Regions from separate parts of the Metabacillus flavus genome, predicted to be linked through region 1. Evidence: riboswitches for the same ligand, from Rfam matches in the RefSeq annotation. Region 1 holds a riboswitch; the other holds the start of a gene.
The links. A riboswitch is a leader RNA that binds a small molecule or an ion and turns the genes downstream of it on or off. The one in region 1 is predicted to bind lysine.

Region 1 (6,804 bases):
TGGAGCATCCCGCGGTGCATGTGATGCTGATTACTGTGATTACTCCCTTCAAATTGGGCAAACAGGAAAAGTGGTCACACCTGATCTGTACATCGCCTGCGGAATATCCGGAGCAATCCAGCATTTAGCGGGTATGTCCAACTCAAAGGTTATTGTCGCCATTAACAAAGATCCGGAAGCAAACATCTTTAAAGTGGCTGACTACGGCATCGTAGGAGACCTTTTCGAAGTCATTCCGATGCTGACGGAAGAGTTTAAGAAAATGAAAGTCCATTCATAATCATTGGCGTACGCAGCCGAAAAGCCCCCGGGATGATTCTGGGGGCTTTTTTAGGCAAATGACCCTATTCCTGTAATAGAATTGTTTTTAGAAAGCACTAATTAAAACGCAAACAGTTTTTACTAAAGGCTATGTATAAGAATGAAGTTGGTTTTTAACACCTGTTGATTGGAGCGAACGGCTGCAGCGGAAATCAACAGACTAGTTTAACCGAGCTTTACTAAAAAGAAACGCTAATTAGATTCTTGTGTTTTTCCATATTTAAATGGGAATAATGACATCGAAGCAAATTCTTAGCACACTCAAAGGTTAGGTGCTATACTAAGTGCATATTCTTTAAGATTTTAGGAGGAATACGAGATGGCTATTTCACACGTAACGGATCAAAACTTTTCTGCTGAAACTGGAGAAGGCGTCGTTCTTGCAGATTTCTGGGCACCTTGGTGCGGACCTTGCAAAATGATTGCCCCAGTACTTGAAGAACTGGATCAAGACATGGGTGACAAAGTAAAAATCGTCAAACTTGACGTTGATGAAAATCAAGAAACTGCTGGCAAATACGGCGTTATGAGCATTCCTACTCTTCTAGTTTTCAAAAACGGAGAGGTTGTAGACAAAGCGGTTGGCTACCAGCCGAAAGAAGCTCTAGCTGAATTGCTAAGCAAACACGCGTAATGAAAAATCAGCCCTCTTACAGGGCTGATTTTTTTTATATCTAAAATCGGCAGTCCGGAACAATAAAACGGCGCGGATGGATAGAATAAATCGAGCGGCCAGATCCGATGGGAGATTGGGCAGGAAACCCGGATCAACGGCCAAAATTCAGATATGAACGGCTAAATAACCATGGTGGACGGACAGAATATATCGAACGGCCGATAAAACGGAGCGAATGGACAGTTTGTGGAAGGCTATTCTTAGTAATTTTCGTGCATTTATCGTAAAATAAAAGGCAAATGACTGGATGGAAGTGGTTAGATGAAAGATAAAATCAGAGAAAAATTAGCCATCCTTCCCGATCAGCCAGGCTGCTATTTAATGAAAGACAGGCAGGGAACCATTATTTATGTCGGCAAAGCGAAGGTATTGAAAAACCGCGTCCGATCTTACTTCAGCGGTTCTCATGATGGGAAGACGCAAAGGCTTGTAAATGAAATTGAGGATTTTGAATACATCGTAACGTCCTCGAATATAGAAGCGCTGATTCTGGAAATGAATTTAATTAAAAAATACGATCCTAAATATAATGTGATGCTGAAGGATGATAAATCCTTTCCTTTTATAAAAATTACGGGAGAACGGCACCCGCGTCTGATTGTAACGAGGAAAATTAAAAAGGATAAGGGGAAATACTTCGGTCCGTATCCGAATGTGCAGGCTGCGAGGGAAACGAAAAAGCTGCTTGACCGGCTGTATCCGCTCCGGAAATGCAACAGTATGCCTGACCGTGTTTGTCTTTACTATCATATGGGGCAGTGTCTGGCACCATGCGTCTATGACGTTACCGCTGAGACGAACCGGAAAATGGTCGATGACATCAGCCGTTTTCTGAATGGCGGCTACAAAGAGATCAAAACGGATTTAACTGATAAAATGTATAAAGCATCTGAGTCGATGGATTTTGAAAGGGCGAAGGAATACAGAGATCAAATTGTGCATATTGAAGCTACGATGGAGAAGCAAAAGATGTCCATGACAGACTTTGTTGACAGGGATGTATTTGCGTATGCCTATGACAAAGGCTGGATGTGTGTACAGGTATTTTTTGTCCGCCAGGGGAAACTGATCGAACGCGATGTTTCCATGTTTCCGATTTATAATGAACCGGATGAAGAATTTTTGACATTCCTTGGACAATTTTATCAGCAGAGCAGTCATTTTCTGCCGAAAGAAATCATGATTCCCGACAGCGCAGATGCATCTTTGGCAGAGCAGCTTCTGGATATCCGCGCTCTTCAGCCAAAGCGGGGGGCGAAGAAGGATTTACTGTTGCTCGCCCACAAGAATGCCAAGATCGCTCTGGGGGAAAAATTTTCTCTTATTGAGCGAGATGAAGAGCGGACGATCAAGGCGATTGAAAATTTAGGGGAGAAGCTCGGGATTGCTGTCCCAATCCGGATTGAAGCATTTGATAACTCCAACATCCAAGGCTCTGATCCTGTTTCTGCGATGATAGTTTTTATCGATGGAAAACCGGCGAAAAAGGAGTACAGGAAATATAAAATCCGCACCGTAACGGGTCCGGATGATTATGAGTCGATGAGAGAGGTAGTAAGGAGAAGATATTCCCGAGCATTAAAAGAAAACCTGCCGCTGCCGGATCTCATCGTGATTGATGGGGGTAAAGGGCAGATTTCTGCTGCGAGGGATGTGCTTGAAAATGAACTGGCGCTGGAAATTCCGGTTGCCGGTCTTGTGAAGGATGATAAGCATCGCACGTCCAATCTAATGCTTGGAGATCCTCTTGAACTGATTCAGCTTGAACGGAATTCACAGGAGTTTTACCTGCTTCAGCGGATCCAGGATGAGGTTCACCGATTTGCGATTACCTTTCACCGGCAAGTCCGCGGGAAAAACGCCATTCAGTCAATATTGGATGAAATTCCGGGAATTGGGGAAAAGCGGAGGAAGATGCTGCTCAAGCATTTTGGATCCGTTAAGAAAATGAAGGAAGCTACTGTTGATCAGATTAAAGAAGCGGGAGTTCCATATGCAACCGCAGAGCTGATCTATGAAAAATTAAAAGAATAAGCTTGTGCTTTCCGGAAACCTTTGCTACAATACAAACTAATTTAATACGGTCGTTTAGTTCGTTAAATGACGATAGAGGTGCGAACTTCAACAGTAAGCATAAACAGGAAAATGGATTCCGTTTACTTATGCTGAAAGGGGAGCGTCGCCGAAGAAGAAAGGGTGCCATTGCTGTTTCTTCTGGTTTTGCATTGAATAAATGCAGGGCTGTCAAGATTAATCTTGGAGAGCTATCTCATTGTATGAGCGAAGAACTTTTTCGTTTATGCAAGCAATGAGATTTCTGTCTCATTGCTTTTTATTTTGGCCTCTAAAGTTTGAACTTGCGATTTACTTTGACCAAAGGAGCGATAACGCGTGGGACTGATCGTGCAAAAATTCGGCGGAACATCCGTGGGATCTGTTGAGAGAATTTTGAATGTTGCAAACAGGGTGATTCAGGAAAAGGAGAACGGTCATGACATCGTTGTAGTTGTGTCGGCAATGGGAAAAACAACCGATCAGCTTCTTTCGCTGGCAGGAGAAATTACGTCGAAGCCAAGCAAGAGAGAAATGGATATGCTGCTGACTACAGGCGAGCAAGTCACGATTTCGCTTTTAACGATGGCTCTCCAGGAAAGAGGATATGATGCGGTTTCCTATACAGGCGGACAGGCGGGCATTTTGACCGAATCACGTCATGGGAATGCCAGAATTACGAATATAGAGGATGAACGGATTTCAAATGATCTCGCCCACGGAAGAATCGTAGTGGCTGCCGGCTTCCAGGGGAAGGATGAAAACGGAGAAATCACAACGCTCGGGCGCGGGGGATCGGATACAACTGCAGTCGCACTAGCTGCAGCACTTAAAGCCGACAAATGCGATATCTATACAGATGTAACCGGTGTGTACACGACGGATCCGCGCTACATTCAGGGAGCACGGAAGCTTGCCGGGATTTCGTATGATGAGATGCTGGAGCTTGCTAATCTTGGGGCTGGAGTTCTTCATCCGAGAGCAGTTGAATTTGCTAAAAATTATCAAGTCGCTTTAGAAGTGCGTTCCAGTATGCACGATGAGCGAGGAACGCTAATTGAGGAGGAAAGTACGTTGGAAGAAAATTTAATTGTTAAAGGAATTGCATTTGAAGATCAGGTTACGAGAGTTTCCGTGTGCGGTCTTCCGAATGACTTAAGTACGCTTTCCACTATTTTCACTACGCTAGCAGAGCATGGCGTGAATGTCGATATCATTATTCAGAGTCTGACAGATAAAGAGAATGCGTCGATCTCATTCTCCGTCAAAACAAACGATCTTGAAGAAACGATTGAAGTGCTTGAAACACATAAAGGCAAATTGAAATTTAAAAAAATTGAGTCTGAAAAGGGGCTATCGAAAGTTTCCATTGTCGGCTCTGGAATGGTTTCCAATCCCGGCGTGGCAGCCGGAATGTTTTCTGTCCTTGCAAAAGAAGGCATTCAGGTGAAAATGGTCAGTACTTCTGAAATTAAAGTTTCTACTGTAGTGGAGCAGGAGGATATGGTCCGTGCAGTAGAAGCATTGCACGAAGCATTCGAGCTGTCCGGTCAAAAAGCTCCCGTAAGATAAATGAAAAAACAGGCACCCTAGGGTTTGCCTGTTTTTTGCTTACTCAGCAATCATGTCTTTTTTATCCCATTTTACAGTCAAAATTACTTTTCCGGCGCGGCGTTTCACTTGCTCATAGCTTTCAGCAGCATGCTTTCCGATTGTTTGCACCTGTTCTGCAATAAATCCCGCTTCCAGCTGAAAGGATGGCTCCTTCTGCGATTGGAAGCGAAGCTGGATGATATCTGATGCCAATTCAAATTCCATTTCACCCTGTTTCTTATGTACGAGCGATAACGTTCCCCAGCCTGCAAGTGTAAAGAACTGAGGAAGTTCTTCTACAGCTTCCAGCGGGTAATGCCTGGCAAGTTTTCTGCCAGCCCAATACATCATGGACTGATAGTCCTGTCCGAGGATTTCGGGAAGCAGTATTTCCCGGAGCAGCTCATGGCCAAAAGCAGGGATGCTCAGTTCCTCAAATGCACCGGCCTCTACCTGTTTACGGATACTTTTCATATTCTTACCCCTCTTTCTATGCCCATTATATATCAAGAGAGGGGGGGATTAACATGAAATAAAAGGAAGATTGGCAGAGCAGGTCGTTTGAATAAAGAGTTATAGATCATAAGCTTGGAAACACTCATGTTTATGAACTTTTTAAATTTGGATGACAATTTGAAAACAGCTTGAACCGGAAAGTATGTATACATATTTATTAATATATTTCAATATATTAATAAAATTAATTTTGTAAAAATCAATAACAATTCCGAAAATTATAATTTATGAACACGTTTTCTTGACGCTATATAATGTTAGGAGTAAAATGAATTTGTCACATTTTATCAGTTATTCGTAAGGAGGAACAGCGGTTAGTCAAAAGTTTCCAGCGGCTGAATGCCGGATTGAAAGTCTTGCTCCCTGATCTTGCAGATGAGGGAAAACGACAGCGGTTTTGGGAAATATTTTGGATTGAAATGCTATTTTAATAGCTTGCCAGTGACTAATCCTCTCGTGTTCCAGACTGAAAAATGGGGATAGGAGAAACCCGATAAAAACTAGAACGAACTTTGATTAGGGGGTAAAGGATTTATGGCTGGAAATAAGGAGTTTGCGCTGCGCAGACTGCACTCGCTGCTGGGGGTTATTCCTGTAGGAATCTTCCTGATTCAGCATCTTGTGGTTAACAACTTTGCTACTAGGGGAGAACAAGCATTTAATGATGCTGCTCATTTTATGGAGAGCCTTCCATTCAGGATTGTGCTTGAGACGGTAATCATTTTCCTGCCGCTATTATTCCATGCTATTTATGGTGTTTATATTGCTTTTACGGCAAAAAACAATGCTTCCCGCTACGGCTACTTCAGGAACTGGATGTTTGTTCTGCAGCGTGTAACCGGCGTCATTACATTTGTATTCGTAAGCTGGCATGTTTGGGAAACCAGAATTGCCGCAGCATTTGGTGCATCAGTTAACTTTTCAATGATGGAAAATATTTTAAGCAACCCGCTGATGGTCGCTTTTTATGTAATTGGTGTTGTTTCAACCGTTTTCCATTTTGCAAACGGGCTATGGTCTTTCTGTGTTACTTGGGGTATTACGGTTACTCCGCGTTCCCAGCTTATTTCTACGTATGTAACACTTGCTGTATTCGCGGCCTTAGCTTATGTAGGTGTCAGTTCAATTTTTGCTTTTGTTTAAAGAGGAGACGTCAATCAAGGGAGTGGGCTAGATGAACAACAATCGTGTAATTATCGTCGGCGGCGGATTAGCCGGCCTGATGGCTACTATAAAGGCTGCCGAAAAGGGAGTCAGTGTTGACTTGTTTTCTTTGGTTCCTGTTAAGCGTTCACACTCTGTGTGCGCGCAGGGCGGAATCAATGGAGCGGTAAACACAAAAGGGGAAGGGGATTCTCCTTGGGAACATTTCGATGATACCGTTTACGGAGGAGATTTCCTTGCAAACCAGCCTCCTGTAAAAGCAATGTGCGAGGCAGCGCCTTCCATCATTCACTTGCTTGACCGTATGGGCGTTATGTTTAACCGTACGCCTGAAGGACTATTGGATTTCCGCCGCTTCGGAGGAACACAGCATCACCGGACAGCGTTTGCGGGTGCAACAACGGGACAGCAGCTTTTATATGCACTTGATGAACAAGTGCGCCGCTATGAAGTGGCAGGGCTCGTCAGAAAATTCGAAGGCT
Region 2 (6,804 bases), 520 kb from region 1:
CTTAGATGAAGAGGTCACCGTAAGCAAAAACGCTAGAAATGCAGAAGGAACAAAGGTTTTTCTTGAAGAGGGAGAACGGGTTTCTTTAGAGCGGCTCATTCAGGGTATGCTTATAAATTCAGGAAATGATGCAGCAGTAGCGATTGCGGAGCATTTAAGCGGCAGCGTCAGCGAATTTTCTGAAGATCTAAATCAATACATGCAGACGGAAATAGGTGTTACCCAAACGCATTTCGTTAATCCAAATGGACTCTTTGATCCGCAGCATCAAACAACAGCAGCGGATATGGCTAAAATAACACAATATGCAAAAAAGAATGAAGAATTCTCAAGGATTTTCGGTACAAAAGCCCTGAAATGGGAAGGGAAGTCATGGAATACGACTATTTTTACCCACCACAAAATGCTAAAGCAGCAGCCCTATAACGGTGTAACAGGTGGAAAGAACGGATTTGTTTCCCAAGCAGGCTATACGCTGGTTACTTCAGCAGAAAGAAATGGACTGAGCCTCATCGCAGTTACCCTCAAATCCCGGGACGATCAAGGGACCTATGATGATACCAAGAAGCTGCTTGATTATGGATTCACTCATTTTGAAACAGAAAATATAGCTCCTACGGCATCTCTGAAAAACGAACAGCAAGAACCGCTTCAATTAACACATCCATTGTTTTATACGAAGTATGATGGAGAAAAAGTAACAACTCAAATCAGCAAATCAAATCAGCTAATTGTAAAGGGAGAAGACGGCAGAAATCTGGCAGAAGCCCCTTTGGAATCAGCTGTTCCTGAAGGACAGGGAATAAGTCCATCCATCGAACACGCCCATTCTGGAAAAAATAGTTTTTTCCACGCCCATTTTTTATTGGCGGTTGTAATGGCTTCTCTGTTAGTTATTGGAGTTGGAGGAGTGCTTTATTATCAGACCAGAAGATATTGAAGCTCTTTTTGCCATTAAAGAATTATTTTGATATAAAGGCAGACGATAGTCCTGAATATATTGCCATAATACTAATTCGAGAATACTCATTTCTGAATTGTGAAAATTATGTCGAAAATTGTATTGTAAAAAAGTTAAATATCAGATAAGATATTGAACTATCAGCGTGCACAGAGTAAAAGGCGTAATCTAAACCCTTAGTTCCCAATTTCTTCTTTTTTTGGATTATTCATTACAGTAAAGGGGTTGTTCTATGTGAAGAAAATCAGTTTAGCATGGCAAATATTGATAGGTCTTGGGCTTGGTATCGCGGTAGGGGCTATTTTTTATGGTAACCCGACTGTCGTTAGCTACCTCCAGCCCGTTGGAGATATCTTTTTACGATTAATTAAGATGATTGTTATTCCAATCGTCATTTCCAGTATTATTGTCGGAGTTGCGAGTGTGGGTGATACCAAAAAGCTCGGAAAACTTGGTGGCAAAACCATTATTTACTTTGAAATCATTACAACAATCGCGATTGTCATCGGTTTGCTTTCGGCTAATATTTTTCAGCCGGGTGCAGGAGTTGATAAGGATGGATTGGAAAAAACCGATATTTCAAGCTATGTGGATACGGCTGAAGGTGTAGAAAGCCACGGGATTGCCGATACATTCGTTCATATTGTACCTTCAAACATCTTCCAATCATTTGTAGAAGGGGACATGCTCGCCATTATCTTCTTCTCTGTTATGTTCGGTTTAGGAGTAGCAGCAATTGGTGAACGCGGAAAGCCGGTGCTCGCTTTCTTCCAGGGAACAGCAGACACCATGTTTTATGTAACAAATCAAGTCATGAAGTTCGCACCATTTGGTGTATTTGCTCTAATTGGAATTACTGTTTCAAAGTTCGGACTTGATTCTTTAATACCTCTTGGCAAGCTGATGATTTTAGTATATGCTACCATGATTTTCTTCGTTGTTGTCGTACTTGGGCTTACTGCGAAAATCGTTGGAGTAAACATTTTTCATATTATTAAGCTTCTGAAGGATGAATTGATCCTCGGATTCTCTACATCCAGTTCAGAAACGGTGCTTCCAAGGATTATGGAGAAAATGGAACGGTTTGGCTGTCCGAAAGCCATCACTTCCTTTGTTATCCCGACCGGGTATTCCTTTAATCTGGATGGATCAACACTTTATCAGGCTCTTGCTGCCATTTTCATTGCCCAAATGTACGGCATTGATTTGTCGATTGCAGAGCAGCTGACTCTTATGCTTGTGCTTATGGTTACATCTAAAGGGATTGCGGGTGTGCCTGGGGTTTCTTTCGTTGTTCTGCTTGCAACATTGGGAACTGTCGGAATCCCGGTTGAAGGTCTTGCTTTCATAGCAGGAATCGACCGTCTGCTTGATATGGGCCGTACGGTAGTAAATATCGTAGGAAACTCTTTAGCAGCCGTTGTTATCTCGAAATGGGAAGGCGAATTTAAGCCTGTACCTTTAGAGGAAGCAAGAAAAACAGCGTAAAAAAAGAAGCTGGCATCGTGCCAGCTTCTTTTTTATGGCTTTTTTCAGCTGATAATTGTTAAAGCCTTGTATTGATTTTTAACGGAGTGGAAAGCGAGCGCCTGCTGGCTGCCAAGTTTTATTTTAATGTTTCCGTGTCTGTCTCAAGCTTCCTGCCTTCAGATTTTTTATTTCGATTAAGCAGCGGATATACGATAAACCCGACTAGAAACAACCCTATTCCGAGGAAAAAAGTTTTTAAATCAGATGTGCCTGAGATGATGACATACACGCTGTACAATAGGGCCAAAGAAGCAATGGTTCCTTCTCTTAATCTTGAACCTTTAATTTCGTTAAACGTCTCGCCATTGATGACCAGCTTCAAATAATAAATAGATGAAACAAGGTACGGAATCAAGTAGGCGAGTGTGGCAGAAGTAGTGAGGAACGTATAAGCCTCGCTGATTGTTCCTGAAATAACAGAGAAAATAAACAGCTGGGACATAATGTTTGTAATCGTAAGGGAAACAACAGGACTTCCTTTTTTGTTGTTCTTACCAAATGCAGCAGGAAAAATACCTGATTTAGCTGCCTGATAAGCCACTTCTGAACTCATTAGGATCCATCCAAGAGTAGATCCGAACAAAGAGATTAAGGCAAGCACAGCCATCGCGATTCCGCCGCCGTCTCCAATGAATAGAGATAATACATCCACAAAAGGTTTATCTGACTGCATAAGTTCTTCTCTTGGGATAACCCCCATGGTCAGCAACGTTGTAATCATATAAATAGTCAATGCTACAAACAGTCCGAAGATGGTTGCTTTTTTAACATCTGCCTGTGAACGGGCCCGTCCCGAGAGGATCACGGCGGATTCAATTCCAACAAAAGCCCATAGTGTGGAAACAGCAGCAAGCTGAACTTGTTTGAAAAGTCCCTGCGGTTCTCCTGCAGCAGATTGTACATCGAAATACCATTCACCTGTAGAAGCACCCTGGAATGCAAACAAAGCAGCTCCGATGAAAAGCATGAATCCAATTACTTTTGAAGCCGTTGCGGCAAAATTTAACCGGCCGGCAGCATTTAAATTATTCACCAATATGGTATGAGTGCCCCACAGCAAAATCGTACAAACAGCAAACGTAAGAAGTCTGCCTTTTTCAAAATCCTGTGATCCAATGGTGAAAAGAACGGCAGGATCCTTCATTACAGGAAGAAACGTTGATAAATAACCTGCAAAGCTTGTAATAATGGCAACGTTGCTGATCCAGTTCGCAACCCAATAGCCCCAAACCATACTGAAACCCGCTACTTTCCCGGTTTTTTCAGATTTGAACATCGCCTTAGCGTAGCTTTGCGGTCCGCCCGTCAATTCAGGTTTTCTCATGGAAAGATTTCCAAATACGAAAGCGATCATTAATACCCCAAGACCCGTCACCAGCCAGGCAGAGGCTGCCCCCATCGGGCTTGCCATTTGCGCAAGCGTACTTGGAAGCATAAAGATACCGGATCCGACCATATTTCCGATAACAAATGCGGAGAGAAGCCAGAAGCCCCATTTTTTTTGTTCCATATTATAAATCCTCCCTATTTCTTTCTATTACTTATCTTAAGGAAGACGGATGAGATTATGTACATAAATAAAAACGCATGGAGCAATCCATGCGTTTTGTATACATAGTCGCCTCAACCTATCTCCTGATAGCGCTCCGCGGATGAAGATTGCGGCAGTCCTGTACTTATTTAATACAGGCCCAGCAAATCTGATTGTTGGTTCAGATTGCTTCGGCACCTTTTCCTTTCAGCAGTCATCACTAGCCCCAACGGCTTCTGACTGATTACTCATAATCGGTGCAACCTCTACCTCACCGAGATATAGAGTGAGGATTTTGACGTATTTAATTGCGATTCTTGAGTATAATAAATGATTTTCTTAATACCGTCAACAGGTAAAGAAGAATTCCTTAAAATTCCTTTCATCACGTGGCAGCTCAGATTATTCCCAGAATTCACTTGGAATTCTTGCCGGTATCCCCTATAATTTAGGCAAGAGTGACAAACTGTAACACAAAGGGGTTAAATAGATGGGCAGTTTGGGGTTTGGAGAAATTTTATTGATTTTAGTCGTAGCATTGCTGTTATTTGGACCGAAAAAGCTGCCGGAGCTTGGAAAAGCGGCGGGCAGAACGCTTCGTGAATTTAAAAATGCTACACGCGGAATGATGGAAGAAGACGACGATAAGGCAGCGGCTAAAAAGACAGAAGAACAGGCACGCCCATAATGAACTTACAGCTTGCTTAGGCAGGCTGTTTTTATTTTGTCTTCGTTCCAATAAGGGAGAGGGGGAACCAAAACAAGTGCAAGGGCACTTGGGGTGAATCCATTTAATAGAAGGAAGGACATTTCTCTTCGTCCGAATCCGACAGCTAAGAGATCCTTTAAATTGGAATGTTAAGCAGGAAAGATCGTTTAATTTGACTGTAAAAGCCGTGAGATCTCTTCTCGCGGCTTTTTATGCGTGCTTTATATGTTTAGCAACAGCTTGTTTTGGGAAAAACTAGTGAGCTATAGTTTTTTGAATAGTTTAACAACAGGAGGTAGTCTATGAAATTAGCCACAAAAATCATTATCGGTTTGATTGCAGGGGAATTGTCGGAATTATCTTGAATATTACTTCCCCTGACCTATTTAAGCAGCTCGATACCTTTCTATTTACTCCTTTAGGTAAGATTTTTCTTAATTTAATCAATATGCTCGTAGTTCCCATTGTCTTTTTTTCTATAACATTAGGGGTTGCAGGGCTGGGAGATCCAAAAAAACTAGGAAGAATTGGAGGGAAAACAATCGTCTATTTTCTATCGACTACTGCGATTGCCATTATCATTGGCCTTGTCCTTGCTTTAGTTATTCAGCCTGGAAATGCAGGAGAGTTTGACACGAAAAATACGGAATATAAAGCAGAGGAAGCACCTTCTGTTTCTGATACGCTATTAAACATCTTCCCCAAAAATCCAATTGAAGCAATGGCAAGCGGTGATATGCTGCAAATCATTGCCTTCTCTGTTTTCATCGGCTTTGGTATTGCGATGCTTGGGGAAAAAACGGCTGCAGTAAAAAAGATTCTTGAACAGGGAAATGATTTAATGATGTATCTGGTTGGGATTGTCATGAAATTTGCCCCATACGGTACGTTCGGATTGATTGCGACAGCAGTAGGGAGTCAGGGTTTTGATGCCATTAAGGCAATGGGGCTTTATTTTATCGTTGTTGTACTGGCCCTTGTCATTCATGCCTTCCTGACTTATGGTTCAAGCATCATGTTATTGGCGAAAAAGAGCCCGATTTGGTTCTTTAAAGGCTTTGCTCCAGCGATGACAGTTGGGTTCAGCACATCCAGCAGTAACGCAACGCTGCCGGTATCCATGGAAACGGCGCAAAAAAATCTGGGTGTTCCTAAACAAATCAGCGGCTTTGTTCAGCCTCTCGGTGCCACTATTAATATGGATGGTACGGCGATTATGCAGGGGGTTGCCACTGTATTTATTGCACAGGTATATGGACAGGATCTAACGATTACACAGCTCTTAACCGTCGTTCTTACAGCAGTGCTTGCAAGTATCGGTACAGCTGGAGTCCCTGGAGTCGGACTGATTATGCTTGCACTGGTACTAAATTCGGTTAATCTTCCTGTAGAAGGGATTGCCCTTATTCTTGGAATTGACCGTCTATTGGATATGGCCCGTACTACAGTTAACATCACTGGAGATGCAGCATGTGCGGTAATTGTAGCCGAATCAGAGAAGAAAAACGGAAGTATGCCTCCCGACAAAAAAATAGCGGAGAGCATGTAATAGTAAGGGAAAAGACCTGCAGCGATTTTGCTGCAGGTCTTTTCATGCTTCACCAATAAATATTAGGTTGAATACTTGTCTGCTTAGGGCGTATAGTAGAATATAGAATTTTTGAGAAGCAAAGGAGCGGCAAATGAAAGAATTCATTTTTGGAATTTTAGAAATGTTAGCGGATTTAGGGTATGCAGGAATCGCCATTGGACTGATGATTGAAATTATACCGAGTGAAATTGTCCTCGGATACGGGGGCTATCTGATTTCCCTTGGAAGAATAGAAATGTTTGGAGCGGTTGTTGCCGGTGTTATCGGCGGTACGTTTGCTCAGCTTTTCCTTTATTGGCTTGGGTATTTTGGAGGGCGGCCTATTCTTGAAAAGTACGGTAAATATCTTCTCATAAAAAGGAAGCACCTTGATATGTCAGAAGAATGGTTCGAAAAATATGGAACAGGCGTTATTTTTTCAGCAAGATTTATTCCGGTTGTAAGACATGCTATTTCCATTCCGGCGGGGATCGCTAAAATGC

Region 2: linked by a shared signal. The riboswitch ahead of J9317_RS17070 (amino acid permease) and the one ahead of J9317_RS14285 (aspartate kinase) in region 1 are both predicted to bind lysine.

What each region holds. Positions count from the first base shown of each region.
Region 1 covers NZ_JAGVRK010000001.1:2,781,549-2,788,352, reverse strand. Annotated here, with positions in the region: gene J9317_RS14300 (electron transfer flavoprotein subunit alpha/FixB family protein) at 1-280, shown strand, start outside; gene trxA (thioredoxin) at 641-955, shown strand; gene uvrC (excinuclease ABC subunit UvrC) at 1,259-3,031, shown strand; lysine riboswitch at 3,097-3,272, shown strand; gene J9317_RS14285 (aspartate kinase) at 3,389-4,621, shown strand; gene J9317_RS14280 (YslB family protein) at 4,661-5,107, opposite strand; gene J9317_RS14275 (succinate dehydrogenase cytochrome b558 subunit) at 5,693-6,301, shown strand; gene sdhA (succinate dehydrogenase flavoprotein subunit) at 6,333-6,804, shown strand, end outside.
Region 2 covers NZ_JAGVRK010000001.1:3,304,695-3,311,498, reverse strand. Annotated here, with positions in the region: gene J9317_RS17080 (D-alanyl-D-alanine carboxypeptidase family protein) at 1-940, shown strand, start outside; gene J9317_RS17075 (cation:dicarboxylate symporter family transporter) at 1,196-2,449, shown strand; gene J9317_RS17070 (amino acid permease) at 2,568-4,001, opposite strand; lysine riboswitch at 4,123-4,299, opposite strand; gene tatA (twin-arginine translocase TatA/TatE family subunit) at 4,513-4,710, shown strand; cyclic di-AMP (ydaO/yuaA leader) riboswitch at 4,739-4,880, shown strand; partial or broken gene J9317_RS17060 (dicarboxylate/amino acid:cation symporter) at 5,034-6,280, shown strand; gene uptA (undecaprenyl phosphate transporter UptA) at 6,414-6,804, shown strand, end outside.